3 regions of the Streptomyces sp. NPDC048415 genome follow, and region 2 is predicted to be linked to each of the others. Evidence: riboswitches for the same ligand, from Rfam matches in the RefSeq annotation. Region 2 holds a riboswitch; each other region holds the start of a gene.

What was found. A riboswitch is a leader RNA that binds a small molecule or an ion and turns the genes downstream of it on or off. The one in region 2 is predicted to bind cyclic di-AMP.
Positions count from the first base shown of each region.
Region 1: linked by a shared signal. The riboswitch ahead of AB0D27_RS13765 (LysM peptidoglycan-binding domain-containing protein) and the one ahead of AB0D27_RS09760 (M23 family metallopeptidase) in region 2 are both predicted to bind cyclic di-AMP.
Region 3: linked by a shared signal. The riboswitch ahead of AB0D27_RS38180 (M23 family metallopeptidase) and the one ahead of AB0D27_RS09760 (M23 family metallopeptidase) in region 2 are both predicted to bind cyclic di-AMP.

Region 1 is NZ_JBEZKJ010000016.1:16,468-26,151, forward strand. It holds gene AB0D27_RS13740 (hypothetical protein) at 177-728, shown strand; gene AB0D27_RS13745 (polyprenyl synthetase family protein) at 828-1,838, opposite strand; partial or broken gene AB0D27_RS13750 (oligopeptide:H+ symporter) at 2,105-3,059, shown strand; gene AB0D27_RS13755 (CocE/NonD family hydrolase) at 3,100-5,115, shown strand; gene AB0D27_RS13760 (hypothetical protein) at 5,149-5,478, shown strand; cyclic di-AMP (ydaO/yuaA leader) riboswitch at 5,748-5,906, shown strand; gene AB0D27_RS13765 (LysM peptidoglycan-binding domain-containing protein) at 5,912-6,673, shown strand; gene AB0D27_RS13770 (HAD family hydrolase) at 6,683-7,528, opposite strand; gene AB0D27_RS13775 (hypothetical protein) at 7,840-8,862, shown strand; gene AB0D27_RS13780 (FAD-dependent oxidoreductase) at 8,951-9,684, opposite strand, start outside.
Region 2 is NZ_JBEZKJ010000009.1:119,853-129,536, forward strand. It holds gene AB0D27_RS09740 (GTP-binding protein) at 1-458, shown strand, start outside; gene AB0D27_RS09745 (DNA topoisomerase IV subunit A) at 466-2,925, opposite strand; gene AB0D27_RS09750 (pitrilysin family protein) at 3,185-4,522, shown strand; gene AB0D27_RS09755 (pitrilysin family protein) at 4,519-5,907, shown strand; cyclic di-AMP (ydaO/yuaA leader) riboswitch at 6,122-6,282, shown strand; gene AB0D27_RS09760 (M23 family metallopeptidase) at 6,295-7,059, shown strand; gene AB0D27_RS09765 (GntR family transcriptional regulator) at 7,248-7,943, shown strand; gene AB0D27_RS09770 (HPr family phosphocarrier protein) at 8,159-8,440, opposite strand; gene AB0D27_RS09775 (GNAT family N-acetyltransferase) at 8,618-9,684, shown strand, end outside.
Region 3 is NZ_JBEZKJ010000100.1:12,445-22,128, reverse strand. It holds gene lhgO (L-2-hydroxyglutarate oxidase) at 1-66, shown strand, start outside; gene trmB (tRNA (guanosine(46)-N7)-methyltransferase TrmB) at 246-1,082, shown strand; gene AB0D27_RS38190 (PrsW family intramembrane metalloprotease) at 1,146-2,489, shown strand; gene AB0D27_RS38185 (aldo/keto reductase) at 2,756-3,700, opposite strand; gene AB0D27_RS38180 (M23 family metallopeptidase) at 3,754-4,785, opposite strand; cyclic di-AMP (ydaO/yuaA leader) riboswitch at 4,797-4,954, opposite strand; gene AB0D27_RS38175 (PP2C family protein-serine/threonine phosphatase) at 5,168-6,403, opposite strand; tRNA gene AB0D27_RS38170 (tRNA-Met) at 6,597-6,670, opposite strand; gene AB0D27_RS38165 (dihydrofolate reductase family protein) at 6,857-7,993, opposite strand; gene AB0D27_RS38160 (MarR family transcriptional regulator) at 8,116-8,619, shown strand; gene ribA (GTP cyclohydrolase II) at 8,756-9,382, shown strand; tRNA gene AB0D27_RS38150 (tRNA-Lys) at 9,430-9,502, opposite strand; gene AB0D27_RS38145 (amino acid permease) at 9,622-9,684, opposite strand, start outside.

The DNA of each region.
Region 1 (9,684 bases), on a different contig from region 2:
CCCCGTATCTCGCTGACACCCCCTGCGTCAGCTTCCACGGATGAGTACGGACTGAGTCCGATCCTGGACTCAATCCAAGTGTGTGACCTGCATCACATCGCTCCGAGGTCGAGCGGAAACTCGACCAAATACGTACATATAGGTGACAGTCATCGGCAACGGTCAAGAGGGTCGCCATGGTCGCCACCAGGCACAACACGAACATCGGACACATCACCGGATACGCGGCCACTGGCGCCGCGATCCTGGCACTGACGCTCTCCGGATGCGGCAGCGGTGGCAGCGGCACCAGCGCGAAGACGGGCAGCGGCACCAGCGCGAAGGGCGGCACGGTGGGAGCGGCCACGCTTGCCACCGCCGACGTCAAGAAAGTCGGCACCGTCGTGACCGACAGCAAGGGCTACGTCCTCTACCGCTTCGACGCCGACTCCGCCCACCCGACGAAGGTCAGCTGCTACGACACCTGCGCCAAACTCTGGCCCCCGGCCACTACCCAAGGCGCCATCACCACCAAGGGCATCGACAAGAACCTGGTCTCGACGGTGAAGCGCACGGACGGCACGACCCAACTGACCCTCGCCGGCTGGCCCCTCTACCGCTTCGCCAAGGACGACGAGCCCAAGGAGGCATACGGCCAGGGAGTGGACGGGACCTGGTTCGCGGTGACACCGACGGGCGCGAAGGCGTCAACCACGACGTCGACGAGCACGGGAGGAAGCGGCTACTGACGGATGGAAACGGCTACCGAGGGAGGAAGCGGCTACCGAGGGAAGCGGCCCGAACGGGGGACGGGCCGCCGGGGGCCGGAGGGGCCGAACGCCGGGCCATTAGCCCGCCCGGTGTACCACCGCGTCAACGAGCTCCACCAGCGCCGCCTTCGCGTCGCACTCCCGCAGCGGAGCGAGTGCCGCCCGCGCCTCCTCCGCGTACCGCACGGTGTCGCGACGCGCCTGCTCGAGCGCGGGATGCACCCGCAGCCGGGAGAGCGCCTCGGCATGCCGGGCGTCATCGCTCAGATCGGAGCCGAGCAGCTCGCACAGCGCGATGTCCTCGGCCAGCCCCAGCCGCTCCGCCCGCTCCCGCAGCCGCAGCACCGGCAGCGTCGCGATGCCCTCGCGCAGATCGGTGCCCGGCGTCTTCCCGGACTCGTGCGAGTCGGAGGCGATGTCCAGGACGTCGTCCGCGAGCTGGAAGGCGACGCCCAGCCGCTCCCCGTACTGCGTCAGCACGTCCACGACCGTCTCGTCGGCCCCCGACATCATCGCCCCGAACCGGCACGCGACGGCGACCAGCGACCCGGTCTTGCCGCTGAGCACATCGAGGTAGTGATCGACCGGATCGCGGCCGTCGCGCGGCCCCGCGGTCTCCAGGATCTGCCCGGTCACCAGCCGTTCGAACGCCTCGGCCTGGATCCGGACGGCCTCGGGCCCGAGGTCGGCCAGCGTGTGCGAGGCGCGCGCGAAGAGAAAGTCACCGGTGAGGACGGCCACCGAGTTGCCCCAGCGGTTGTTCGCGCTGGGCACCCCACGGCGCGCGTCCGCCTCGTCCATCACGTCGTCGTGGTACAGCGTGGCGAGGTGAGTCAGCTCGACGACCACGGCCGAGGGCACGACACCCGGCGCGTACGGGTCACCGAACTGCGCGGCGAGCATCACGAGCAGCGGACGAAACCGCTTCCCGCCGGCCCGCAGGAGGTGCTGTGCGGCCTCAGTGATGAAGGGGACCTCACTCTTGGTGACTTCGAGCAAGCCCTCTTCCACGGCCGCCAATCCGGCCTGGACATCGGCTTCGAGAGCCTGGTCCCGCACGCTCAGCCCGAACGGCCCGACGACGGTCACGAGAGGTTCTCCTGTCTGCTGACGATCACATGGCGAACTCGGTCGATCATTCGGTCGATGACACGGTTTGTCGATGTGTCGCTGCCATCACTCAAGTCAGCGTATCCGGTCACGTTTCGATCACCACGAGCGCCCACCGTCCCCCGGCCGACTTCGCTCCAGCGGCAGGTACCCCGCACGCCCGGGCGGTATCCGATCACGAGCGGTATGTTCTTGATCAGTTGATACGACAGGACATGTAACGACTTGTGAAGAGGCAGGCCCCCGTGTCCCGAAGCGCCGTGGAGAGCGAGCCGGACAGCCGCCCACCTCCGGGTGACGACCACGCCTTCTTCGGCCGGCCCAGGGGCCTGCTGCACCTCTCCGGCCTGGAGGTCTGGGAGCGCTTCTCGTTCCTCGGCATGCAGGCGATCCTGGTCCTCTACTTCCCCGACACCGTCGCCCCACGGCGGCATGGGCATGGCCGCGGGCACGGCGGCATCGGTGTCGGCGGCATCGGTGTCGGCGGCGTACGGAACGCCCGTCCATCTGCTCTCCGTCGCAAGCGGCCGGCTCGCCGCCCGCACGCTCGGCTCGTACCGCGCGGTCCTGTGGGGCGGCATCCTGATCGCCTGCGGCCACTACTCCATGGCGGTACCGACGACCGTCACGACCTGGACGGGCCTGCGTCTGATCAGCGCGGGCACCGGCCTGCTCAAGCCCAACGTCGCCACGATGGCCGGCAAGCTCTACCGCACCGACGACGACCGTCGCGACGCCGGCTTCGCCCTCCCCTACATGGCGATCTACTACATGGCGATCAACATCGGCGCCTTCGCGGGCCCCCTCATCACCAGCCGGCTCGGCGACCACAGGGGCCGGCACTGGGGCTTCTCGGCGGCCGCGATCGGTATGACGTTCGGTCTGATCCCGTACGTGGCGGGCCGCCGTCGCCGTCACCTGGCCGGACGCACGCACCCGGCGGAATTCGCCCTCGTCCCGGCCGCGAGACGCCGCGCCGTCCGCGGAATCGTCTGCGGTCTGCTGGTCGTGGCCGTACTGGCCGTACTGGCCGCACTCCTGGCCGTACTCCTGGCCGTACTCCTGGCCGCCGCCGGATCCCTGACGGTGGGCCGTTTCGTCGACCTGCTCCCCCTCATCTCGGTGATCGCCCCGGTCGTCTACTTCGCGCTGATGTTCGCCGGCCCCCGGGTGACGCCCGAGGAGCGCGGCCGGCTGCGCCACAAGATGCACCCCGTCCACTGAGGTCCTCCCCATGAGCATGCGCATGCGTACGTCCTTCCCCTACGAGACGGCTCACGAGGACGTCCTCATCCCCCTACCGGACGGCACCCGTCTGTACGCGCGGGTCTGGCGCCCGCTGACCGACGAGCCCGTACCGGCCCTCCTCGAGTACCTCCCGTACCGCCTCACCGACTGGACCGCGCCCCGCGACTGGCAGCGCCACCCCTGGTACGCCGGTCACGGCTACGCCTCCGTCCGCGTGGACGTGCGCGGTCACGGCAACTCGGAGGGCTTGCCGACGGACGAGTACTCCGAGGTCGAGCTGGCCGACGGGGTGGAAGTCGTCAACTGGCTGGCAGCCCAGCCCTGGTGCTCGGGCCGGGTGGGCATGTTCGGCATCTCCTGGGGCGGCTTCAACTCCCTCCAGATCGCGGCCCTCGCGCCCGAGCCGCTCAAGGCGATCGTCACGGTCTGCTCGACGGACGATCGCTATGACAACGACGCGCACTACATGGGAGGTTCCGTCCTCGCCGTCGACATGCACGCCTGGGCGGCCACCATGCTCGCCTTCGTCTCCCGCCCACCGGACCCCGTCCACGTGGGCGAGGTGATGTGGCGTGACATGTGGGTGAAGCGCCTGGAGGCGGTGGACCCCTTCGTCCACACCTGGCTGGCACACCAGACCCGGGACGCGTATTGGCGGCACGGCAGCGTCTGCGAGGACTACGGCGCGATCCGGGCGGCGGTGCTGGCGGTCGGCGGCTGGCACGACCCGTACCGCGACACGGTGCTGCGCCTGGTCGAGAACCTTCCCGCGGACCGTGTACGAGGCCTGATCGGCCCCTGGTCGCACCAGTACCCGGACCGGGGCCTGCCGCCCGGCCCGGCGATCGGCTTCCTCCAGGAGACGCTGCGCTGGTGGGACCACTGGCTGCGGGAGACCGACACGGGCGTGATGGCGGAACCCGTCCTGCGCTCGTACGTCATGGACGCGCATCCCCCGGCGACGACGTACCCGTCTCTCCCCGGCCGCTGGGTGGGCGACCCGGCCTGGCCCTCCCCCTCAGTGACCCCGACCGCGTACGAGCTCCAGGGCCCTCCGGTCCTCGTCCGGTCCCCTCAGCACACCGGAGTGGACGCGGGCCGCTTCTTTCCCTTGGGGAACGACGCGGACCTGCCCCCGGACCAGCGGGAGGAGGACGCCAGGTCGGCCTGCTTCGAATTCGAAGTGCCGGAGGAGACCTGGGTGTTGGGCCGCCCGAGGGTCGACCTGCGGCTGACGTCCTCGTCTCCCCGGGGGCAGGTGATCGCCCGCCTCTGCGACGTGGCCCCCGACGGAGCCTCGACGCTCGTCACCCGAGGTGTACTGAACCTGTCAGCGCGCCACGGCCGTGACCAGGCGGTTCCCTGGAAACAGGGTTCTACGGAGAACGTGGTTTTCGAGCTGAACAGCATCGGCTACGCGTTCCCGCCGGGGCACCGCATCCGTCTCGCCGTCTCCTCGGCGTACTGGCCCTGGATCTGGCCCCAGCCGGGCTCGGAGACGGGCTTCACCCTGGATCCCACCGGAAGCACGCTGGACCTCCCGGTGCGCACAAGGGAGTCGGCATCCTCGGCGGCGGGGTCGAAGCCGATCACCTTCGAGGCGCCGGAGCAGTCCGAACCCCTGGGCGTGGTCTCCCCCGCCACACTGGACGAGCCCCGGCCGGAACGCCTGGTCGTCCGCGACGTGGCCGCCGGCACCTGGCGCCTGGAAGTGGACCCGCGCTACGGCGGCACGCGCGTCTACCCCGACGGCCTCGAATTCACCGAGGACGCACTGGAGACGTACACGATCGACGCCTCGGACCCCCTTTCGGCCCGCGCCCGCTCGACCTGGTCGATCCGCTTCCACCGCCCGGACCTGCCCTGGGATGCCCGTATCTCGACGACATCCGACATCACCTGCGACGCCGAGGCCTTCATCACCGCCAACGAGGTCATCTGCAGGGACGGCGACGAGGTGGTCTTCCACCGGACCTGGGAGAAGAGGATCCCGCGCACGGCGGGCTAGAGACTCGGGGGTGCCGTAGGTGATTCTGAGGTCATGGCGCGGACGCGGACCGAGGAATTCCTGATGGACCTCGACGAGGGCATGCTCGGGTACTTCCGCGAGATGGCCCACGAGATGGTCACGCGCTTCGGAATCCCGCGCGCCGAGGCCGTGGCGAGGATCAACCGGGCATACGAGGGGCGGAAGTTCGCCGGCTATCCCGAGCCGATGTGCCGCGAACTGCCCGAATACTGGGGCTACGGGCTCTACTTCGAGCCCAACGCGGGTCGCCTCCCCGACGACGACCCGGACAAGGACCTCTCCGTGTGGGAGGTACGGCCGGCGCCGCCCAGGCACTCCACGGCCTGGACGCTGGAAACATAAATGCCCGAGTTGCGCTGCTTGCCGCTTTGATTCGGATTGGTCGCGTGAATTGGGTCACGCCTGACGGCGTCGGGCGTTTCGCGGCCCGCAGCGATCCCCCCTTTGCGAAAGGCAAGTTGAGGATCGAATTCCGGCACAATCGGACGTTTCACCCCTGCCGCAATCAGGCGAAAGCGATCTTCACCGGGAAATCCGGCCTTGTTACGGACATGTGCTCTCGCATACCTTCACGTCGATCCGAGCGGATCGCCGAATCCTGCCGCCGCCCGGAAACCCACCCACCCACGCACGCACGGCAGGAGCGGGGGACCCAGGCAAGCCGCCGATCCGGACACCGGAACGGCTAGGGGTGAAGTCGCGCTCATCGCGCGGCCGGGCAGCTCCCGCCCGAACCCGACAGCTCACCTCGCAGGCACCGGAGAGGACGTTCGTCATGGCCCGACGAGGCAAGCACCGCCGCCCCAGAACCAGCCCCCTCACCCGCGGCATGGTCGCCGTGGGAACCAGCGGAGCCGCACTCGCACTCCCGCTCGTGAGCGCGACCGGCGCGCACGCCGCCACCCAGACGACACAGGTCGCACAGGTCGCACAAGCCGCCGTCCCGCAGGTCTCGCTCGTCACCTACAAGGTGGTCGCGGGCGACACCCTGTCCAAGATCGCGAAGGACCACGCCACGGCCGGCAGCTGGCAAGATCTGTACAAGGCCAACCGCGCGGTCATAGGCAACGACCCGACACTGATTCACCCGGGCCTCACGCTGACGGTCGGTACGAAAACCACCAAAACGTCCGCAAAGTCGGCGACAGCCGTGTCGGCCACGGCCACCAAGTCGGCGAGCGCGTCCACCGCCACCCCCGCCTCCGCGAAGACGTACACCAACAACCTCGACGGCTGGATCAAGCAGTCCCTGGACATCATGGCCAAGTCGGGCATCCCGGGCAGCTATGACGGTATCCACCGCAACGTCATGCGCGAGTCCTCGGGCAACCCGCTGGCCATCAACAACTGGGACTCCAACGCCGCCGCCGGCATCCCCTCCAAGGGCCTCCTCCAGGTCATCGACCCCACCTTCACCGCTTACCACGTCCCGGGCACCGCCATGGATCCCTATGACCCGGTCGCGAACATCACGGCGGCCTGCAACTACGCGGCGGCGAAGTACGGCTCGATCGACAACGTCAACGGCGCCTACTGAGCGACCGACTCACGAGGTGCTGTTCACCCGGGATGACCGGCTCTCCGAGCCCCCGAAGAGCCGTTCCAGCACCACCGCGATCCCGTCCTCCTCGTTCGACAGGGTCACCTCGTCGGCCACCGCCTTGAGTTCCGGGTGGGCGTTGGCCATGGCGATCCCACGGGCGGCCCAGTCGAACATGGGGATGTCATTGGGCATGTCGCCGAAGGCGAGGGTGGTGCGGGGGGTGAGGCCGAGGTGGGCCGCGGCGAGAGCGAGGCCCGTCGCCTTGGTCACGCCGCATGGCTGGAGTTCGACGGTGCCGGGCCCCGACATGGTGACCGTAGCCAGCGAACCGACCACTCCCCGCGCCGCCGACGCCAACTCGTCGTCGGTCAGGAACGGGTGACGGAGCAGCACCTTGCTGATCGGTTCGGTCCACAGGTCGTCGCGCCGCCGCACCCGCACCGCCGGCAACGTCGGATGCGGCATCACGTACCCCGGCTCGATGAGCGTCAGCCCGTCCACGCCGTCCTGGTCCACCGCCGCGTACAGCAGCCCGACCTCTGCCTCGATCTTGCCGAGCGCCGTCTCCGCCAACTCCCTGTCCAGGGTGACCGACCAGAGCAGACGGTCCGTCCCGGCGTCGTACAACTGCGCCCCCTGGCCGCACACCGCCAGTCCCTCACCGCCGAGTTCGTCGAGCAGCGGTCGCACTCTCGGGGCGGGGCGACCCGTCACCACGAGATGCTGGGCGCCCGCCTCGGCCACCCGCGCCAACGCTGCCCGGGACCGGTCGGAGAGTGTGTCGTCGCCGCGCAGCAGCGTTCCGTCCAGGTCAGTGGCGATGAGTGAATATGCAGTCGGAGCGGCCATGATCCGAAGAATACGGATCGAACGACTCATCGGCCCGGCGTGAACCGGACGACGTCCGGTATCCCGTCAGCAACGCCGCTCACCACACGGTCGGTACGGGTGATATCCGTCGATACGGGCGGTAAGAGCGGTGCTTGGCGGTGGGGGGCGTACCAACGCCACTCCCGGCGTGCGGGATTATCCGAGCGCGGGCTCCCACGCGCGCCAGGAGCCGCAGCCCTTCATCAGGAAAGTCCATCGGGCAAGTCCCTTGGGTAAGTCCGTTGGGTAAGTCCGTTGGGCAATTCCATCGGGAAGCTCCAGGGAGAGACATGACCCTCACGCCCTCCGAGCGGGGAGTGACTCCCTTCCAACAGCACCTCCGCACGGCCGCTGAAGCGATCATCCGGCGCTTCCCGGACGCTCCCAAGCCCGAGATCTACGCTCTCTCCTTCCGCATCTGGCGGATCGACTACGACTCCCGCCGCCCGTACGTGGCGATCGGATACAACACCGAGACCCAGTACCAGCAGTCGGTGTACCCGGAGGACCCGGGCGAGGCCCGCTGGAACTACGCCTACTGGCTCCTGGACGGCTTCGAAACGCTCGGCAACGTGCCCGAGGACCCGGCCGGAAGCCCCCTGTACGTCGATGACGTCAAGCACCTCGGCCTCTGGTTCGACGACGAGGGCGACGAGGGCGACGAGGGCGACGAGGGCGACGAGGGCGACGAGGGCGACGAGGGCGACGAGGGCGACGAGGGCGACGAGGGCGACGACGCGAGTGAGGACCAGTACGAGGCCCTGGTCAACCACTTCGCCGACACCTGCATCGAACTGGCCCGCCACCTCCACTCCAGCGGCCTCCTCACGGAGATCTTCGGCCGCCCCCTCCCCATCGTCGTCTTCGACATGGACTGCCCGGGATGGGAGATCACCGCCACCCGGGCCGCCAACCCTCCAGAGCTGATCGCCGACTTCCTGACCTGGCAGCTGGCCGCGATCTACGAGAGCGCCCCGAGGACCGGCGAGTTCCTGATGCGCCTCGACGAGGAGTGGCTCGACTACTTCCGCGACATGGCGGACGTACTGGTGACACGCTTCGGGATCTCCCGCGCGGAGGCGGTCGCGCGGATCAACGAGCGGTACGCCGCCGAGGAATTCGAACCCGTGGGAGAAGACCTCCTGGGCCACGAACTCCCCGAATACTGGGCGCACCGCCTCTACTTCGAGGCCGACGCCCGAGGGATGCTCCCCTCGGGCAACCCGGACACCGACGGCGACCTCTCGAAGTGGAAAGTCCTCCCCGCCCCACGGAGAAACTCCGGCGCCTGGACCCTCACCGAAGAGGCCTGACGACCAGGAGGCGCCTTCCCGTCATGGCGCCGCCCGTGCCTCCACCAACCCACCTATGCGCGGCCACCAGATGCTTGGCCAGTCGCGCTCACCCGTGCGCGGCCACCAGATGCTTGGCCAGTCGCGGTGAGGCGAACTCCGTCCCGCACACGAACCGCATCACCGGCCCGTACGAAGCCGCCGCCGGCAACCCCGTGAAGTACAGCCCGGGCACCGACGACCGAAGCCCTGCGCCCAGCTTGGGCGTGCCCCGGCTGACCGACAACTCGGTGCGCAGCTCGTGCCCGAGGAAGTCCATCGCGGCGATGTCGACGCGATAGCCGGTCGAGGCTATGACATGGTCGGCGGAGAGCTTCTCTACCCGGCCGCCGTGGGTCTGGACAGCGAGGACGGGGCTGCCCTCGGAGGCGTCGGCGCTGACGATCCGCTGGACCTCACGGACGCCGACCTTGCCCTCGAAGCGGTCGCGGAGCCACCAGGCGCCGAGCGGACCGAGCACGCGGCGGACCAGATAGTGCCGGGCCTGGGCGGGCAGATAGCGGTACGGCCCCGGGTAATAGGTCAGCGCCCACAGGGACCAGGCGCGCCCGAAGGGCGACTCAGGGCGCAGCTTCGGCTGGTCCCATGGGGGCGCGCCGAAGGAGACGGCGCCTTTGCCCCGCGAGACGACCCGCACTTGCGCGCCCGCCTCCGTCGCGAGCGCCGCCGTCTCCAGGGCGGACTGCCCCGCGCCGACGACGATCAGCTCCTTGCCGGAGAACCGGCTCAGGTCGTGGTGCTGGGAACTGTGGGAGACAGGGCCCGTGGGAGTGGGTCCGTCGG
Region 2 (9,684 bases):
TCCTCTTCGACTGCAGGCCGACCGAGGAGCGCATCGGGCAGTTGTCCTTTGACGACCTTCACCGGCACGACGAGGGCGATCATGGCGATCATCTGCACTCCGCCTACGAATCCCTCTCCTTCACCTCCGAAGCCCCTCTCAGTCCACGGCGGTTGATGGAGTTCCTCGACAGCAGGCCCGAGGGGCTCTACCGCATCAAGGGGTACGTCGACTTCGGCGCCCACGACAGCGGTCATCGCTACGTCGTGCATGCCGTCGGGCGGTTCCTGCGCTTCTATCCGGAGCGTTGGCCCGCGGCCGACGCGCGCCGCACCCAGCTCGTGCTCATCGGCTCCGGCATCGACGCCACCGCCCTCGGAAAGCAACTGGAAGCGTGCGAGGAGGACGCCCCACACGCCGACGAGCACAGCATGTGGGGCGTCCTGCGCTTCGTACAGGAACCCGGCCGGGAGGGCTGACCCGGGACTACACCGGGCCCGCCACCACCGACACCGTCTTCGCCAGGGACACGCCTGAACCGTCGCGCCGGGGGTCCATCTCCGGTAGCTCGGCCGGCGTGCCGTTGCGCTGTGCGGCCCGCGCCGGTGCCGGGCCGGCCCAGGCCAGCGACAGGCAGTCCTCGCCCTTCAGGAACCGCTGGCAGCGCACGCCACCCGTGGCGCGGCCCTTGCGCGGGTACTGGTCGAAGGGGGTCAGTTTGGCCGTCGTCTGGACGGAGTCGTCGAGCGTGCCGCGCGAGCCCGCCACCGTGAACACCACCGCGTCCACCGCCGGGTCGATTGCCGTGAAGGAGATCACCTTCGCGCCCTCGGTGAGCTTGACGCCCGCCATTCCGCCCGCCGCACGGCCCTGCGGGCGGACTTGCGCGGCCTGGTAGCGCAGCAGCTGGGCGTCGTCCGTGATGAAGACCAGGTCCTCGTCGCCGGTGCGCAGTTCGACCGCGCCGACGATCCGGTCGCCCTCCTTGAGCGTGATGACCTCCAACTCCTCCCTGTTCGAGGGATAGTCGGGCACCACACGCTTGACGACACCCTGCGCCGTGCCGAGCGCCAGGCCCGGCGACGACTCGTCGAGCGTCGTCAGGCAGACCACCGTCTCGTCCGCCTCCAGGGCGGAGAGGAACTCGGAAATCGGCGCGCCCCCGGAGAGGTTGGGCGCTGACGCGGTCTCCGGCAGCTGCGGGAGGTCGATCACGTTCAGCCGGAGCAGACGGCCCGAGGAGGTGACCGCGCCGATCTCGCCGCGGGCCGTAGCGGGCACCGCGGAGACGATCAGGTCGTGCTTGGTGCGCCTGCCGTCCGGGTCCTCCCCGAAGGGGTCACCGTTCGCTGTACGCGCCAGCAGCCCCGTCGACGACAGCAGCACCCGGCACGGGGCGTCCGCCACCTGCAGCGGGACCGTCGCGGTGGGGGTGCCCGCGGACTCCAGGAGCACGGTGCGCCGGTCGGTGGCGAACTTCTTGGCCACCGCGGCCAGTTCACTCGAGACCAGCTTGCGCAGCTCCGCGTCGGACTCCAGGATGCCGGTCAGCTCGTCGATCTCGCCGTTGAGGCGGTCGCGCTCCGACTCCAGCTCGATGCGGTCGAACTTGGTCAGTCGGCGCAGCGGCGTGTCCAGGATGTACTGCGTCTGGATGTCGCTGAGCGAGAAGCGCCCCATCAGGCGCTCCTTGGCCTGCGCGGAGTTGTCGCTGGAGCGGATCAGCCGGATGACCTCGTCGATGTCGATCAGGGCGATCAGGAGGCCGTCGACGAGGTGCAGGCGGTCGCGCTTCTTGCCGCGGCGGAACTCGCTGCGGCGGCGCACGACCTCGAAGCGGTGGTCGAGGTAGACCTCGAGGAGCTCCTTGAGGCCCAGGGTGAGCGGCTGGCCGTCCACCAGCGCCACATTGTTGATGCCGAAGGACTCCTCCATCGGCGTCAGCTTGTAGAGCTGCTCCAGGACCGCCTCCGGCACGAAGCCGTTCTTGATCTCGATGACCAGGCGCAGGCCGTGCGAGCGGTCGGTGAGGTCCTTCACATCGGCGATGCCCTGCAACTTCTTCGCGCCGACCAGATCCTTGATCTTCGCGATCACCTTCTCCGGACCGACGGTGAAGGGCAGTTCGGTGACGACGAGCCCCTTGCGGCGCGCCGTCACGTTCTCCATCGACACCGTGGCGCGGATCTTGAAGGTGCCGCGGCCCGACTCGTACGCGTCCCTGATCCCGGAGAGGCCGACGATCCGGCCACCGGTGGGCAGGTCGGGGCCCGGGATATACCTCATCAGCGTGTCGAGGTCGGCGCCCGGGTAGCGGATCAGGTGACGGGCGGCGGCGATGACCTCGCCGAGGTTGTGCGGCGGCATGTTCGTCGCCATGCCGACGGCGATGCCCGAAGAGCCGTTGACCAGGAGGTTCGGATACGCCGCCGGAAGGACGTCCGGTTCCTGCTCCTGGCCGTCGTAGTTCGGCGTGAAATTGACCGTGTCCTCGTCGATGGACTCGGTCATCAGTGACGTGGCGTCGGCCATCCGGCACTCGGTGTAACGCATGGCGGCCGGCGGGTCGTCGTTGCCCAGCGAGCCGAAGTTGCCGTGGCCGTCGACCAGCGGGAGGCGCATGGAGAACGGCTGGGCCAGGCGCACCAGCGCGTCGTAGATCGACGCGTCGCCGTGCGGGTGAAGCTTACCCATGACCTCGCCGACGACGCGGGCGCACTTCACATAGCCGCGGTCGGGGCGCAGGCCCATCTCGTTCATCTGGTAGACGATGCGGCGGTGCACGGGCTTGAGGCCGTCACGGGCGTCCGGCAGGGCTCGCGAGTAGATGACCGAGTACGCGTACTCGAGGAAGGAGCCCTGCATCTCGTCCACGACGTCGATGTCGAGGATCTTCTCCTCGTACGAGTCGTCGGGCGGCGGGGTCTTCGTGCTGCGGCGGGCCATCGCTGCTGCGGCTCCTTCACAGTCTCTGCCGGGGCATGAACGGGTTCTGACGCGGACCATTGTGGACCGCCCCACTGACAACGCCGACCGCGACCCGTCCGTAGCGGGTCTCGGAGGGGCCCCCGGGCCGCGCCCGGGGCCTCCACGAGTCTCGCTCTCGGCGTACGAGGCGCGGGAACTTCGCCAGCTGTCCGCGCGCTTGCATACAGTGGCAGGACCGACAGGAAATCGGCAGTTTTCCGCGATCGAAGGGACGTACATGCCCATGGGTCACACGGCCACAGCTGAGGCAGGCTCCGGCGGCCTGACAGCGACCGAGCACCGCCTGGCCAACGGCCTGCGCGTGGTGCTCTCCGAGGACCACCTGACCCCGGTCGCGGCGGTGTGCCTCTGGTACGACGTCGGCTCGCGCCACGAGGTCAAGGGCCGTACCGGCCTTGCTCACCTCTTCGAGCACCTGATGTTCCAGGGCTCGGGCCAGGTGAAGGGCAACGGCCACTTCGAACTGGTGCAGGGTGCGGGCGGTTCGCTCAACGGAACGACCAGCTTCGAGCGCACCAACTACTTCGAGACGATGCCCACGCACCAGCTGGAGCTCGCCCTCTGGCTGGAGGCCGACCGCATGGGCTCGCTGCTCACCGCGCTCGACGACGAGTCCATGGAGAACCAGCGCGACGTCGTCAAGAACGAGCGCCGACAGCGTTATGACAACGTGCCCTACGGCACCGCGTTCGAGAAGCTCACCGCTCTCGCGTACCCCGAGGGCCACCCCTACCACCACACCCCGATCGGGTCGATGGCGGACCTGGACGCGGCGACCTTGGAGGACGCCCGCGCGTTCTTCCGCACCTACTACGCGCCCAACAACGCGGTCCTGTCGGTCGTCGGCGACATCGACCCGGAGCAGACGCTCGCCTGGGTCGAGAAGTACTTCGGCTCCATCCCCGCGCACGACGGCAAGCCCGCCCCGCGCGACGGCTCGCTGCCCGAGACCATCGGCGAGCAGTTGCGCGAGGTCGTCGAGGAGGAGGTCCCCTCGCGCGCCCTGATGGCGGCCTACCGGCTCCCGGAGGACGGCACGCGCGCGGCCGACGCGGCCGACCTGGCGCTGACCGTCCTCGGCGGCGGCGAGTCCTCCCGGCTCTACAACCGGCTCGTACGCCGCGACCGCACCGCCGTCGCGGCCGGCTTCGGTCTGCTGCGGCTGGCCGGAGCACCCTCCCTGGGATGGCTGGACGTGAAGACGTCCGGCGACGTCGAGGTCCCGGTGATCGAGGCCGCCGTCGACGAGGAGCTCGCCCGGTTCGCCGAGGAGGGCCCCACGGCCGAGGAAATGGAGCGCGCTCAGGCCCAGTTGGAGCGCGAGTGGCTGGACCGCCTCGGCACCGTCGCGGGCCGCGCCGACGAACTGTGCCGCTTCGCCGTGCTGTTCGGCGACCCGCAGCTCGCCCTGACCGCCGTGCGGCGCGTCCTCCAGGTCACCGCCGAGGAGGTCCAGGAGGTCGCCAAGTCCCGCCTGCGCCCCGACAACCGCGCCGTCCTGGTCTACGAGCCCACCGAGAACACCGCCGACGAGGACGAGGAGGCGGCGAAGTGACTGAGCTCGCCACCATGGACTTCCACCCGCAGCCCCAGGCCGGCGCGGCCAAGCCGTGGGCCTTCCCGGCTCCCGAGCGAGGCGCGCTCGACAACGGCCTGACGGTCCTGCGCTGCCATCGCCCCGGCCAGCAGGTCGTCGCCGTCGAGGTGCTGCTCGCCGCGCCCCTGGAGGCCGAACCGGCGGGCCTGGACGGCATCGCCACGATCATGGCGCGCGCCTTCTCCGAAGGCACCGACAAGCACTCCGCCGAGGAGTTCGCCGCCGAGCTGGAGCGCTGCGGCGCCACCCTCGACTCGCACGCCGACCACCCGGGCGTACGCCTGTCGCTCGAAGTCCCCGTCTCGCGCGTGTCCAAGGCGCTCGGTCTGGTCGCCGACGCCCTGAGGGCACCGGCGTTCGCGGACAGCGAGGTCGAGCGGCTGGTGCGCAACCGGCTGGACGAGATCCCGCACGAGACCGCCAACCCGGCCCGCCGCGCCGCCAAGGAGCTCTCCAAGGAGCTGTTCCCGGCGACCTCGCGCATGTCGCGCCCGCGCCAGGGCACCGAGGAGACCGTCCAGAAGATCGACTCGGCGGCCGTACGCGCCTTCTACGAGAAGCACGTACGCCCCGCCACGGCCACCGCGGTGATCGTCGGTGATCTGACGGGTGTCGATCTCGACGCACTGCTCGCCGACACTCTCGGCTCCTGGAGCGGCTCGTCCGCCGAGCCGCGTCCCGTGCCGCCGGTGACCGCCGACGACACCGGGCGCGTGATCATCGTGGACCGCCCCGGCGCCGTCCAGACACAGCTGCTCATCGGCCGTGTCGGCGCCGACCGGCACGACCGCGTGTGGCCCGCCCAGGTGCTCGGCACGTACTGCCTCGGCGGCACCCTCACCTCGCGCCTGGACCGGGTCCTGCGCGAGGAAAAGGGTTACACCTACGGTGTGCGGGCGTTCGGCCAGGTGCTGCGCTCCGCCCCGGACGGCACGGGCGTCGCGATGCTCGCCATCAGCGGTTCGGTGGACACCCCGAACACCGGTCCAGCGCTCGATGACCTGTGGAAGGTGCTGCGCACCCTCGCCGCCGAGGGCCTGACGGACGCCGAGCGCGACATCGCCGTACAGAACCTGGTGGGCGTGGCGCCCCTCAAGTTCGAGACCGCGGCGGCCGTCGCGAGCACGCTCGCGGACCAGGTCGAGCAGGACCTGCCGGACGACTACCAGGCGACGCTGTATCAGCAGCTCGCCGCGACCGGCACCGTGGAGGCCACCGCTGCCGCCGTGAACGCCTTCCCGGTCAACCGTCTGGTAACCGTCCTGGTCGGCGACGCCGCGCAGATCGAGGAGCCCGTCAAGGCCCTCGGTATCGGTGAAGTGAGCGTCGTACGGGCCGAGTAGAGCGGCCGCACCTCTGAGAGCCCAGGTGACTGAAGAGTCACCTGGGTCTCTTTTTGCCCGGACTTCGTCCTCAATTTGTCCGTATTGATGGGGAGGTTGCCTGTCTGCCCTGTGGCATGCACTACAAAAGCCGTGATCCGTTTGTCGTTTGAAAGATGCCCCGTTTAGCGTCGGTCCGGCTGTTCGTCAGGCAGTGCGCCGCGCCCGCGGCACCGGACAGTCATCGCCGAGTCCCCGTACGGCGCGAGCCAGGGGAGCCGGGGACCCATACGCAGTCCCTGGGGTGAATCGGACACCCTCCCCGGAGGGGGTCCGTAGGAGACCTTCCTGCTCCGAACCCGTCAGCTAACCCGGTAGGCGAGAAGGAAGGAAAGGACCAGCCCCTACATGGCGTTCACGTGTAGCACCGGGAAGCATCGTCGTCCGAGCCGCGTGAAGCGCACCACCACGAACGCCATCGGCGTCGCGGCGCTCACCACCACCGGTGTCATCGGAACCCTGGCCGCACCGGCGCTCGCCGCGGACTCCTCCGTCGAGCAGACCGGGCTGACCCAGGCCATCACCATCGGTGGTTCCCTCGCCGATCAGATCGACGCGCAGGCCGCCGCCCAGCAGCGCGCGGCCGACGAGGCCGCCGCGCTGAAGAAGGCCGAGGAGGCGGCGCGCGAGCGAGCCGCGGAGAAGGCCAAGCAGCAGCGCGAGGCCAAGGAGCGCGCCGCCCGCGCGGCCGAGCGCAAGCGCCTCAACTCCTTCGTGCTGCCGATCACCGGCTCGTACATCTCCACCGGCTACAAGGCCGGCGGCAGCCTCTGGTCCTCCGGCAGCCACACCGGTGCCGACTTCCACGCCGCGTCCGGCACCTCCGTCCACGCCGTCGGCTCCGGCACGGTCGTCACGGCCGGCTGGGGCGGCGCCTACGGCAATCAAGTCGTGATCAAGATGCACGACGGCACGTACACCATGTACGGCCACCTGTCGTCCATCGGTGTCTCGGTGGGCCAGTCGGTCACCCCGGGCCGGCAGATAGGCCTCTCCGGGGCCACCGGCAACACCACCGGGCCGCACCTCCACTTCGAGGCGCGTACGACCGCCGAGTACGGCTCCGACATCGACCCCGTCGGCTACCTCCGCTCGCACGGCGTGAACGTCTGACGACCCGGTTCACCTCTTCCGACGCCCCGGCTCATCCGAGTCGGGGCATCGTCGTTTCGGGCGGCCGTCTGTCCAAAAAATATCCATGGATTCCGGCCTGCCATCGGAAATTCCGGCTTCCTGCAATAGAGTCACTGAACAAGCGTCAATCGATGGCGTTTCGCGGGGATTAAAGCGGAGGTCGGGGCATGCGTATTCCGGCGCACTCGGTATGCACGGCGATCCGTGACGACATCGTCGCGGGTGTCTACGAGCGAGGCGGCCGGCTCACCGAGGAACTGCTCGCGCGCCGCTACGGCGTCTCGCGCGTCCCCGTGCGCGAGGCCCTGCGCACCCTGGAGGCCGAGGGTTTCGTCGTCACCCGACGGCACGCGGGCGCGTGCGTCGCGGAACCGACCGAGCAGGAGGCCTCCGACCTGCTGGAGATGCGCATGCTGCTGGAGCCGCTGGGTGCCGCGCGGGCCGCCCAGCGCCGCACGGAGGCCCACCTCAAGGTGCTGCGAGGCCTGGTCAGGCTGGGCCAGGAGCGGGCCAGAAGGGGTCACAGCGAGGATCTGCGCTCGCTGGGCGGCTGGTTCCACGAGACGCTCGCCCAGGCCTCCGGAAGCCCCGCGCTGACCTCCACACTCGGCCAGCTTCGGCACAAGATCGCCTGGATGTACGCGGTGGAGGCGCCGGCCAGCCCCGGGGAGTCCTGGGCGGAGCACGGCGGCATCGTCGACGCCGTCGCGCGCGGCGACAGTGAGCGGGCTCGGGCGATCACCGCGGTGCACACCGAGCGCGCGACGGCCGCGCACCGGCTCCGTTTTCCCGGCGGCGGAGATCGACCGGAACGTGTGAGGACTTCGCAACATCCCGTAAACGTGACGGGGCTGCGGCATTAACACGGGAGCCGTATACAAAGAGGGGTAATTCGCGGGGCATTATTTTTGCTGCCACTGATTCGAGTGCCGGGAATTCCAGCGTGCGCTATTTCGATGGCTGCGCCGCGGGCCGCGCCTGTGGCACGAGGGGAATTCCTGGACGGCGTACGGAAAACGGCTGAGCCGCGCCGCCCAGGTAAGGGTGGCGCGGCTCAGCCGTGCGCTGTCCGAGAACCTCAGACGGTCTCGGGGAGCTCCTCGAGACCCTCGGCGACCAGCTTCGCCAGTCGGTCCAGGGCGGCGTCCGCACCCTCGGCGTCGGATGCGAGGACGATCTCCTCGCCGCCCTGGGCGCCCAGGCCGAGGACCGCGAGCATGGAGGCCGCGTTGACGGGGTTGCCGTCGGCCTTGGCGATCGTCACGGGGATGCCGGAGGCCGTGGCGGCCCGGACGAAGATGGAGGCGGGGCGGGCGTGGAGGCCCTCAGCCCAGCCGACGTTGACGCGGCGCTCAGCCATGTGATGCTGCCCTTCAGGTATTCAGGGTTGTCTAGACCAGTGTCCCATATCGCGAAGCGTCCCCGGAGCGGTCCTTCGTCCCGCCCGGAGTGTCGTCGGACCGCGGCCTCGGTCCGACGTTCGTCCCCCACAGACTGCCTCGCGCCGTTGTCGGACGCGAGCCGTACTCTGGGGCCCATGCAGACCTCGTCGGACCGGCACGAGTACCCCGCTCATTGGGAGGCCGACGTGGTGCTGCGCGACGGCGGCACCGCGCGCGTCAGGCCCATCACCGTTGATGACGCCGAGCGCCTGGTCAGCTTCTACGAGCAGGTGTCCGACGAGTCGAAGTACTACCGCTTCTTCGCGCCGTATCCACGCCTGTCCGCCAAGGACGTCCACCGCTTCACGCACCACGACTTTGTGGACAGGGTGGGGCTCGCGGCCACGGTGGGCGGCGAGTTCATCGCCACCGTACGCTATGACCGTATTAATGCCGACGGTCTGCCCGCCTCCGCGCCCGCCGACGAGGCCGAGGTCGCCTTCCTCGTGCAGGACGCCCACCAAGGACGCGGCGTCGCCTCGGCCCTCCTCGAACACATCGGGGCCGTGGCCCGCGAGCGCGGCATCCGCCGCTTCGCCGCAGAGGTGCTGCCCGCCAACAGCAAGATGATCAAGGTGTTCACCGACGCCGGGTACACCCAGAAGCGAAGCTTCGAGGACGGCGTCGTACGCCTGGAGTTCGACCTGGAACCCACCGACCGCTCGCTCGCCGTGCAGCGCGCGCGGGAGCAGCGCGCCGAGGCCCGGTCCGTGCACCGGCTGCTCGCCCCCGGCTCGGTCGCCGTCATCGGCGCGGGCCGCGCGCCCGGGGGCGTCGGCCGCAGCGTCCTCAGCAACCTCCGCGACGCCGGCTTCACCGGCCGTCTGTACGCGGTGAACAAGGCACTCGAGGAGAAGGAACTCGACGGAGTCCCGGCCCACCGCTCGATCCGCGACATCGCCGAGCCCGTCGACCTCGCCGTCGTCGCCGTGCCCGCGCCGCACGTCCCCGAGGTCGTCGCGGAGTGCGGCGAGCACGGGGTACAGGGCCTCGTGGTCGTCTCCTCCGGATACGCCGAGAGCGGTCCCGAGGGGCGCGAGCGCCAGCGCGAACTCGTGCGGCACGCGCGCACGTACGGGATGCGCATCATCGGGCCCAACGCCTTCGGCGTCATCAACACCTCCCCCGACGTACGCCTCAACGCCTCCCTCGCCCCTGAGAT
Region 3 (9,684 bases), on a different contig from region 2:
ACGGCTTCGCTGCCCATTGGCAGGGAGGTTGCCCGGCGGGCGCTGGCCGCGCTGGCGGGGGTCTGACCGGTGCCCGGCGCGGGTGCCGGCACAGGGGGTTTTCGCCCCCTGTGCCCCTACCCGTCCCCTACCTGAGGGCTCGCCGCCCCAGAACCTGAGTGCTCGCCCCAGACCCCCGTGTCGCGCTTCGCGCTCGTCCTCAAATGCCGGACGGGCTGAGTCGTGCCCGTAAAATCGTCAGCACTGTGTCTGAGCCCATTGACTCCCCCGATGTCCCCCAGCCCACCCGCGCCGGTGGCGGCCCGCTGCGTCACACCCGTGCCAAGGGTGAGCCCCGGTTCCCCGACGGGCCGAAGGCCGATCCCGCCGGGTCGCATTTCGAGCGGCGGATTCGGAGTTTTCAGCCGCGGCGGAGTCGGGTGACGGCCGGGCAGGCGGACGCGTTGCAGCGGCTGTGGCCCAAGTGGGGGCTGGACATCGACGGGCAGCGGGTGATCGACCTGGCGGAGCTGTTCGGGGCCGACCTGCCCGTCGTGCTCGAGATCGGGTTCGGAATGGGCGAGGCCACCGCGCAGATGGCGGCCGAGGACCCGGGCACCGGCATCCTCGCCGTGGACGTGCACACGCCCGGCCAGGGCAACCTGCTGAATCTCGCGGACCGCAACGGCCTGTCCAACATCCGGGTCGGCAACGGCGACGCGATCATCCTGCTCAGGGAGATGCTCCCGCCGGAGTCCCTGAGCGGACTGCGCGTGTACTTCCCCGACCCCTGGCCCAAGAAGCGGCACCACAAGCGGCGGCTGATCCAGCCGGAGTTCCTGAACCTCGTCGCTACCCGCCTCAAGCCGGGCGGCCTTGTGCACTGCGCGACCGACTGGGAGCCGTACGCCGAACAGATGCTCGAAGTACTCAGCGCCCACCCGGACTTCGAGAACACCCAGCCCGACGGCGGTTACGCGCCACGTCCCGGCTTCCGGCCGCTGACCCGTTTCGAGGGCCAGGGACTGGACAAGGGTCATGTGGTGAACGACCTCCTCTTCCGGCGCGTACAGCACCGAGACCAGCACGCTCCCGGCGACTGAAACCCCTGCGGGCCGCACCGGGCACCGTCGCGGGCCCCGCCCCCCCTCGTTAGGGTCAATGCCGTGGCCACCTGTCCCCCGTACCCGACGCACCCCAGCGGTCCCGCGGGCCGTGCGCTGCGGCATGCGCACTGGTGGCAGCGCAGATCGGTCCGGTACGGCGCGCTGAGCACGCTGCTCGCGATATCGGGGCTGGTGATCCTGGCCCTCGTCCGCGAACAGACCGGCACCGAGGGCTTTCTGGTCGGTCTCGGGCTCGCGGTGTTCCCCGTGCCCCTGCTGGTTGCCGCGTTCCGCTGGCTGGACCGCGTCGAGCCCGGCCCCTGGCGCAACCTGATCTTCTCCTTCGCCTGGGGCGCCTGCGCCGCCGCGCTCATAGCGATCGTCGCCAACAGCTTCGCCACCAAGTGGATAGCGACCGCGACCGCGGATCCCTCCAGCGCCGACACCCTCGGCGCGACCGTCATAGCGCCCATAGTCGAGGAATCCGCGAAGGCCGCGGCCGTGCTGCTGGTCTTCCTCTTCCGCAGACGGGACTTCACCGGGATCGTCGACGGCGTCGTCATAGCCGGGGTCACCGCCACCGGCTTCGCGTTCACCGAGAACATCCTCTATCTCGGCACCGCCTTCGGCACCGACCAGCTCAGCGGCGAACGCGGACTCGCGTCCGTCACCGCCGCGACCTTCTTCGTCCGCGTGGTGATGTCGCCCTTCGCGCACCCGCTGTTCACGGTGCTCACCGGCATCGGCTTCGGCATCGCGGCGCTGTCCGCCGAACGCCAGCAGCTGCGCCGTGTCCTGCTTCCCCTCGCCGGGCTGCTGCTCGCCATGGGCATGCACTCCGTATGGAACGGCTCCTCCAACTTCGGGGAGTACGGCTTCTTCGCGGTGTACGCCGCGTTCATGGTGCCAGCGTTCGGGCTGCTGACCTGGCTGGTCGTCTGGACCCGGCAGCGCGAGCTGCGCACGGTGCGCTCGGAACTGCCCGCGTACGCCGTCGCCGGGTGGCTGACCCCGGCCGAGCCGTACGTGCTCGGCTCGATGCGGGCGCGACGGCTCGCCCGCGAGTACGCCCACCACCACTTCGGGAAGGCCGCGGCGCGCTCGGTCGCGGAGTACGAGGCGTACGCGACCTCGCTCGCGTTCCTTCGGCACCGGGGGCGGCGTGGCCGCGCGGGCGCCGACTTCGTCGTACGGGAGCGGGAGTTGCTCGACGCGCTGTGGCGGCGCCGGGATGTCGCCCGGCCGGCGCTCGCCTACGCGGCGCGCGTCACGGCGCCGGTTCCGGTGGTTCCGGTCCCGCCACCGTGGCCGGCGCACGGATACGGGTACGGATACGCCCCGTCGTACGGTCAGCAGTACAGGCCGGCGGCGCCGTCTCCCGCGTACAACCCCTATCGGTCATAGACCTGCGGAGAGTTGGGCACCGCCGGACCGGATCGCGCCGTCACGGCAGATCCCCGCCGCGGCGAAAAGGACGTCCCCCCGGCGCGGCAGGAGGCGCCGTCACACCCACGGCAGAAGACGCCGTCAGGCCCACACCAGAAGTGCCGTCAGGCCCGCGACGGGAGATGCCGTCACGCCCACGCCAGAAGATGCCGCGAGGCCCTCGGCAGAAGACGCCGTCACGCCCCCACCAGAAGACGCCCTCAGGCCCACGCCAGAAGATCCCGTCAGGCCGACGCCTCCGTCAGCCTGGCCAGCTCGCCGCCCGTCAGGACCAGTTCCGCCACCCCGATCAGCGCGGGCAGCTGCTCGACCGTGCGGGCGGAAGCGATCGGCGCCGCCACGGTCGGCTGGGCCGCCAGCCACGCCAGGGCGACGGTGGCGACGGGAACGTCGTGGGCCTGGGCGACCTCGTCGAGGGCGGCGAGGACCCGCAGCCCGCGCTCGGAGTCCAGGTGCTTGGCGGCGCCCTCCGCACGCGCGCTGTCGACCGTCGTACCCGGCCGGTACTTCCCGGTGAGGAAGCCGGACGCGAGGGAGAAGTACGGGACGGCCGCGAGACCGGCGCGGGAGGCGACGTCCCGCAGGGCGCCCTCGTAGGTGTCGCGCGAGACCAGGTTGTAGTGCGGCTGGAGGGCGACATAGCGCGCGAGGCCCTCGCGGTCGGAGAACTCCAGGGACTCCTGGAGCCGCTCGGGCGTGATGTTGGAGGCGGCGATGTGGCGCACCTTGCCGGCCTTCACCAGGTCGTCGAGCGCGCCGATGATCTCATCGACCGGCACTTCCGGCTTGTCGAAGTGCGTGAAGTAGAGGTCGATGTAGTCGGTGTCGAGGCGGCGCAGGGACGCGTCGGCGGCGGCCTTGATGTTGGCGCCGGACAGCCCCGGGTACTCGGGGTGCTGGCTGACCTTGGTGGCGACCACGATGTCCGAGCGGTTGCCGCGCGCCTTCAGCCACTTGCCGATGATGGTCTCGGACTCGCCGCCCTTGTTGCCCTCGACCCATGCCGAGTAGGAGTCGGCCGTGTCGAGGAAGTTGCCGCCGGCCGCCGCGTACGCGTCGAGCACGGCGAAGGACTGGGCCTCGTCCGAGGTCCAGCCGAAGACGTTGCCGCCGAGGGAGAGCGGGAAGACCTCGAGGTCGGAGGAACCGAGCTTACGAAGAGAAGTCATGCTCAGTTTCAACGCCCGCACCGGATGGCCGTATTCCGCTCCCCTCCGGGCGATCAGGGATTGAGGCCCTTGCCCCGCAGCCACGCCATCGGGTCGATCGCGCCGCCGCCGTCGGGGTGCACCTCCAGGTGCAGGTGCGGCCCGGTGACATTGCCCGTCGCGCCCACGCGTCCGATGACGTCACCCGTGGCGACCTTCTGCCCCACGCTGACGCTGATCGACGACTGGTGGCAGAACCACAGCTCCGTACCGTCGTCGAGGGTGAGGATCGTGCGATAGCCGTACGCGCCGGCCCAGCCCGCCTCCGTGACGGTGCCGCTGTGGATCGCCTTGATCAGCGTGCCGGTGGGCGCGGCGAAGTCGAGGCCGGTGTGATAGCCGGAGGACCACATGGAGCCGGCGTCGCCGAAGCGCCCGGTCAGCGTGTACGAGGAGGTGGGCAGCGAGTAGCTCTTGGCGAGCTCGGCGAGACGCGCGGCCTCGGCCTTCGCCTTGGCCTCCTGCTCCGCCTTCTTCTTGGTAGCCGCGGCCTTGGCCTCGGCGTCGTCCTGCTGCTTGGCGGCGAGCGCGACGGCCTGCTTGGCGGCGGCGGCCTCGGCGGCCTCCTGGGCCGCGTTGTCGACCTGGTCCTGCTGCGACTCGGCCTGCTGCATGATGCGGGCGCGCAGGGCCTCGCCCGCGTCCGTGCTGCCCTGGGCGGCGTCGGTGCTGGTCAGGCCGGCGCTGGTGAGCGGGGTGGCGGAGCCCTTGGGGGCGCTGGAGCCGCCGTCCGAGATCAGGGCCTTGGCCGATTCGGTGACCGACGACAGGTCGGGCAGCGAGATCGACACCGGCGGTTTGCCGGGCGCCGCGGTGGCCATACCGCCCGCGCCGACGGCGGCTATGACGCCGACGCCGAGAACCGTGGAGCTGCGGGCGAGTCCTCCGCCGCGCTGCTTGCTGACGCGGTGCCGGCCGCGCACGGGACGGACGGAATCCTCGGTGGGGTTCCACTCCTCCCAGGGGCCCTCGTCGTTGCCGTAGCCGAAGGGCTGTGTATCACTCGGCGCGAACGAGGTGTTCTGGGCAGGCCGGTTGGACGCCACGTGGGCGCGCTCCTTTCCTTCCTTCTCGCCTACCGGGTTAGCTGACGGGTTCGGAGCAGGAAGGTCTCCTACGCGCGTATACCTGCCGTGCTTCCACGGCGGAATACGCTCGATTCACCCCAAGTTGGTGGTTCCCCGGTTCCCTCGCGGGATTCGGCGCGTGCGCACGGAGCCGTCTCTTGTGACGGCTGGGACGACCGCGCTGCGTTATCGAACGTTAATAGACCCGGACCCCGGATTCCAAGCTGTTCGGACTGATCGTTCATGCTTTTGGCCAGGACTTTGGGGTCATGACCGGGGTAAACCGGGCGAGTTGACCACACTCCATAAACACGCGTTCAGTTGACGGTGTGTCAGTTGTTATCGGAGAGGCGTCACACGATCACCCCTCGTGACAACGATCAAGGACGCCGTCCACCAACTGGGGGCGTCGTACGGCGAGCAGCGCCATGTCGTCCGCCAGAGCGCCGCCCGCGTGCCGGCGGACCTCGTCGGCAAGTGCGGTCAGCAACGCGCCGGGCCCGGCGAAGAGCCGGCCGGCGAGGCACGCCACAGGATCGTAGAAGTCCCCGCGCCCGTCGCGGGCCTCGGACAGCCCGTCCGTGTGCACAAGCAGCGTCGCCCCGCGGGGGAAGCCGGCCCGCACCGCCCGGTCGGGCCAGGCGCCCAGCTCACCCATCCCCAGCGGCAGCGCGGGGTCCTCGGCGGCGAGTGCGACGAGGGTGCCGTCGGTATGCAGGAGCAAGGGCGGGGGATGGCCGCGGTTGACGATCCGTACGGCGTCCTCGCCGTGCGGGATCTCCGCGAGTACGGCCGTGGTGAACCCCTCGAAGGCGTCGAGGCCGTCGCGCCGGGTGCCCTCGCGCGCCAGCGCCCGTTCCAGCCGCCCCGCGACCGCCTCCAGCGTCGCCTCCTGCTCGGCCGCCTCCCGGAACGCCCCGATCACCACCGCCACGGCGGCCACCGCACCCATGCCCTTCCCGCGTACATCGCCCACCACCAGCCGTACACCGTGCGGGGAGTCCTGCACCGCGTAGAGGTCGCCGCCGATGTAGGCGTCCGTCTGCGCCGCCTCGTACCGCGCGGCGACCTCCAGGCCGCCGATCCGCTCCGCGGGCTCCGGCAGCACGGCGCGCTGCGCGGACTCGGCGATCTCCCGGACCGAGGCGAGCCGTTCGTCGCTGCGGCGGACGAGGATGTTGATGAGGACGGCCAGGCCGACGGCTGTCGCCACGGTGACCACTTCGGTGACCGAGTCGACGTTCAGGGCGATACCGAGCTTGAGGTGGACGGTGACGAGCGCGGCGATGGTCAGGGTGCCGGTGAGGACGGTGCCGCGCAGTGAGTAGAGGGGCGCGGCGACGAGTGGGGCGGCCGTGAGGAGGGGAGCGGCGGTGAAGTCCGACGGGGTGAGGTAGTCGTAGAGGATCCCGGTGACGATGAGCAGCGCCGGGAGTGCCCGCACAAAGGCACGGGCGTACGAGATCCTGCGCCGGCCGGTGTCCTTCGGACCGCCGTGCCGCGGGGCGCTGTGCGGCGTGGCGTCGCCGAGGCCGGGGTCGGGCACGGGGTCGCCGGGCAGGCGTCCGCCGGCCCGCTCGTACGCATCCTGGGGCATTGGCCCGCCTCCTCGCTGCCCCACTCGTCCAGGTTTCCCGGATCGAGGGAGGGAGGCGAGCGGTGTGGGCCGAGCGGAGTACGTGGTCTGCGGCGAGAAGAACGCGGTGGGGGAAACGCGGCGAGGGAAACGCGGCCAGGGAAAACACCAAGGGCCGGAACTCGTGATCCGAGTTCCGGCCCTTGGCCTTCAGTAGCGGGGACAGGATTTGAACCTGCGACCTCTGGGTTATGAGCCCAGCGAGCTACCGAGCTGCTCCACCCCGCGTCGTTGAAACCAGTGTACGCCATCCGCGGGACCCAAAAGCACACGCGGAAACCCAGCCCCTCCGGCGTTTGAGGAGCGGGGTCTGGGACGGAGCCCCAGGTGCGGGACGTAAGGGCGGAGCGGGCGAGAACCCTTCACCCGCGCGGGGCCCAGGCCGGGGGCCCGCGCAGGGCCCAGGCCCGGGGCCTACGCCAAGAGGTGGCGGTTGGGGGTCACGGCCAGATCCTCGTACTCCGGGAGTACGACGACGTCGGCGCCTTCGGCGACGAGCAGCCCGTTCCCGTCGGCCCCTGCGACGAACGTGTCGGGCTCGCGCCAGGCGGTGACCACTCGCCGCACCCCCGCGTCGAGGATCAGACGGGCACACGGCGCCGGCCGGGAGGCACGGCGAGCGCAAGGTTCCAGGCTGCTGTACACGGTGGCGGAGCCCAGCCGCGGATCGGCGGGATCGATCTTGGCGAGCGCCGCCTCCTCGGCGTGCACGACGGGATCGTCCCCCTCGCGGGAGTACCCGCGCGCCAGCTCCGTCCCGTCGGCCGCCACCACCACCGCCCCCACACTGAACGCGGTCCGCGACGGCGGACACAGACCCGCCAGCTCGCACGCGAGCGCCAGCCACCGCCGGTCCGTCGCGGACGCGAGCCTCCCGGCCCCGGGCGCCGTGGGCACGTACCGGATGAGCACGATGTCCCCGACGGCCCGTGTTTCCACCAGCCGCAGCCGCCCGGAGGGATACGTCCCGGGCCCGAACAACCGCGGCGCGCCCGGCTCGCCCACGAACAGCGGCGCGACGGCGAGCTGCAGCTCGTCCGCCAGCCCCTCCCGCATCAGCTGGGTGTGGACCCGCCCGCCCCCTTCGACCATGAGGCGCCGCACACCCCGTACGCCATAGAGGTGTTCGAGCAGCACACGCCAGTCGAGTTCGGCCCCGGTCGACACCACTTCGACGCCGAGTCCCCCCAGGAGCTCCGCCGCCCGCCCCGCCCCCTCATCCGTCGTATAGACGATCTTCTCGCCGCCGGTGTGCCAGAACTGGGCCTTCGGATCGAGGTCGCCCGATCCGCTGACGGTGACTTTCAGGGGGTACTCCGGGCGCCCGGAGGCGACCCGTGCCGCGCGTCGTTCGGCGGAGTTGACCAGGAGCCGCGGGTTGTCCGAGCGGATCGTGCCCGCGCCGACCAGGATCGCGTCGCTGGACGCCCGTACCTCGTCGACCCGGTCGAAGTCGGCCGCGTCCGAGAGCAGCAGCCGCTCGGGGCCGGTGTCGTCCAGGAAGCCGTCGAGGGAGACGGCGGCGGACAACAGGACATAGGGGTGGGGCATGGGGGCGCAGCCTCCGGATCGCAGTGGCTTGGTACGGCTTGGCGGTTCAACCGGTACCACTCAGTTTGTGCGACCGGCACCGTCCAGTGGTTCAACTTTTAAACAATACCTAGACTGGCCGCATGACGACCCGCTGGCTCTCCCCCGCCGAACAGCGCGCCTGGCGCTCGTACATTTCCGCCGCCTCCCTCCTGGAGGACACGATCGACCGCCAGCTCCAGGCGGAGGCCGGCATGCCCCACCTTTACTACTCCGTCCTGGCCATGCTGTCCGAGGCGCCCGACCGACGGCTGCGGATGACCGAACTCGCCGAGATCCTGAAGATCACGCGCAGCCGGCTGACGTACGCGGTGACCCGGCTGGAGAAAGACGGCGCGGTACGCCGCGAGGGCTGTCCGACCGACAAGCGCGGCCATGTCGCGGTGCTCACGGACGAGGGCATGGCCGTCCTGGAGCGGACGGCGTCGGGACACGTGGAGACGGTAAGGGCGGCGGTCTTCGAGCATCTGACGCCGGAGCAGGTCGCGCAGCTGGAGGAGATCTCCGCGAGCATCACGCGGGCGATCCAGGGCGGAAAGCCGGGGGCCACCGGGGAAGATCTGCCGTGGCGGCGACGTTCCTCCTGAGCACGCGCATCGCCTGGAGCACCACTTGTCGCGAATGCGTTGCTTGAAGTTTAAAGCACATGTACTGTCTCTCCCCGCGGGAGTGCTTCAAATCTGAAGCACCATCTCGTACGAACCCGCTGGACGGAGAGACAACATGCGCGACTACCCCACCGCCACGGTGCGCACCCGCGTCCGCGTGCCCCTGCGCTTCGGCGACGGCTACTCCGTCGACGCGGAACTGGTCACCTTCCACGGCCTCGCCGACGAGCAGGAACACCTGGCCGTCGTGCTCGGCGAGCCCGGCGCGAACCCGCTGGTGCGACTGCACTCGGAGTGCCTGACCGGCGACGTCTTCGGCTCGGCCCGCTGCGACTGCGGCCCGCAGCTGCGCGAGGCGGTGGAGCGGATCGCGGACCGGGGCGGCGTGCTTCTGTACCTCCGTCAGGAGGGGCGCGGCATCGGCCTCTACAACAAGCTCGACGCGTATGCCCTCCAGGACCAGGGCCTCGACACCTACGCCGCCAACGCCGCCCTCGGCCTGCCGGAGGACGACCGCGACTACACGGCCGCCGCCCAGATGCTGCACGCCCTCGGCATCGGCTCCCTGGACCTGCTCTCCAACAACCCCGACAAGGCCGACCAGCTCCGCGACCTCGGCATCACGGTCACCGACCGCGTCCCGACAGGCGTCTTCACCACCGCCCACAACGTCCGCTACCTGCGCGCCAAGGTCCTCCAGACCCAGCACACCCTCCCGCTCACCGAACTCACCGCGGGCTGACACGCCGAAGGCCCAGATCAGAGCGCCTCTGATCTGGGCCTCACCGGTAGACCCTGTGGGACTCGAACCCACAACCAATGGATTAAAAGTCCACTGCTCTGCCAATTGAGCTAAGGGTCCACGCACCGGCCGACGTCGACCGGGGTCGATCCCGTGCCGATGCATCCCCGAGCATAGCCGGACGAGGCCGGGACTCCGATCGGGTATCGGGGACCCGGCCGCGCCAAAAGCACGCAAGGTTACGGATCGACCGGTTCGGGCGTGCCCTTGCGGGCCTCCTCGCGGGCGATCGTGCGGACGTG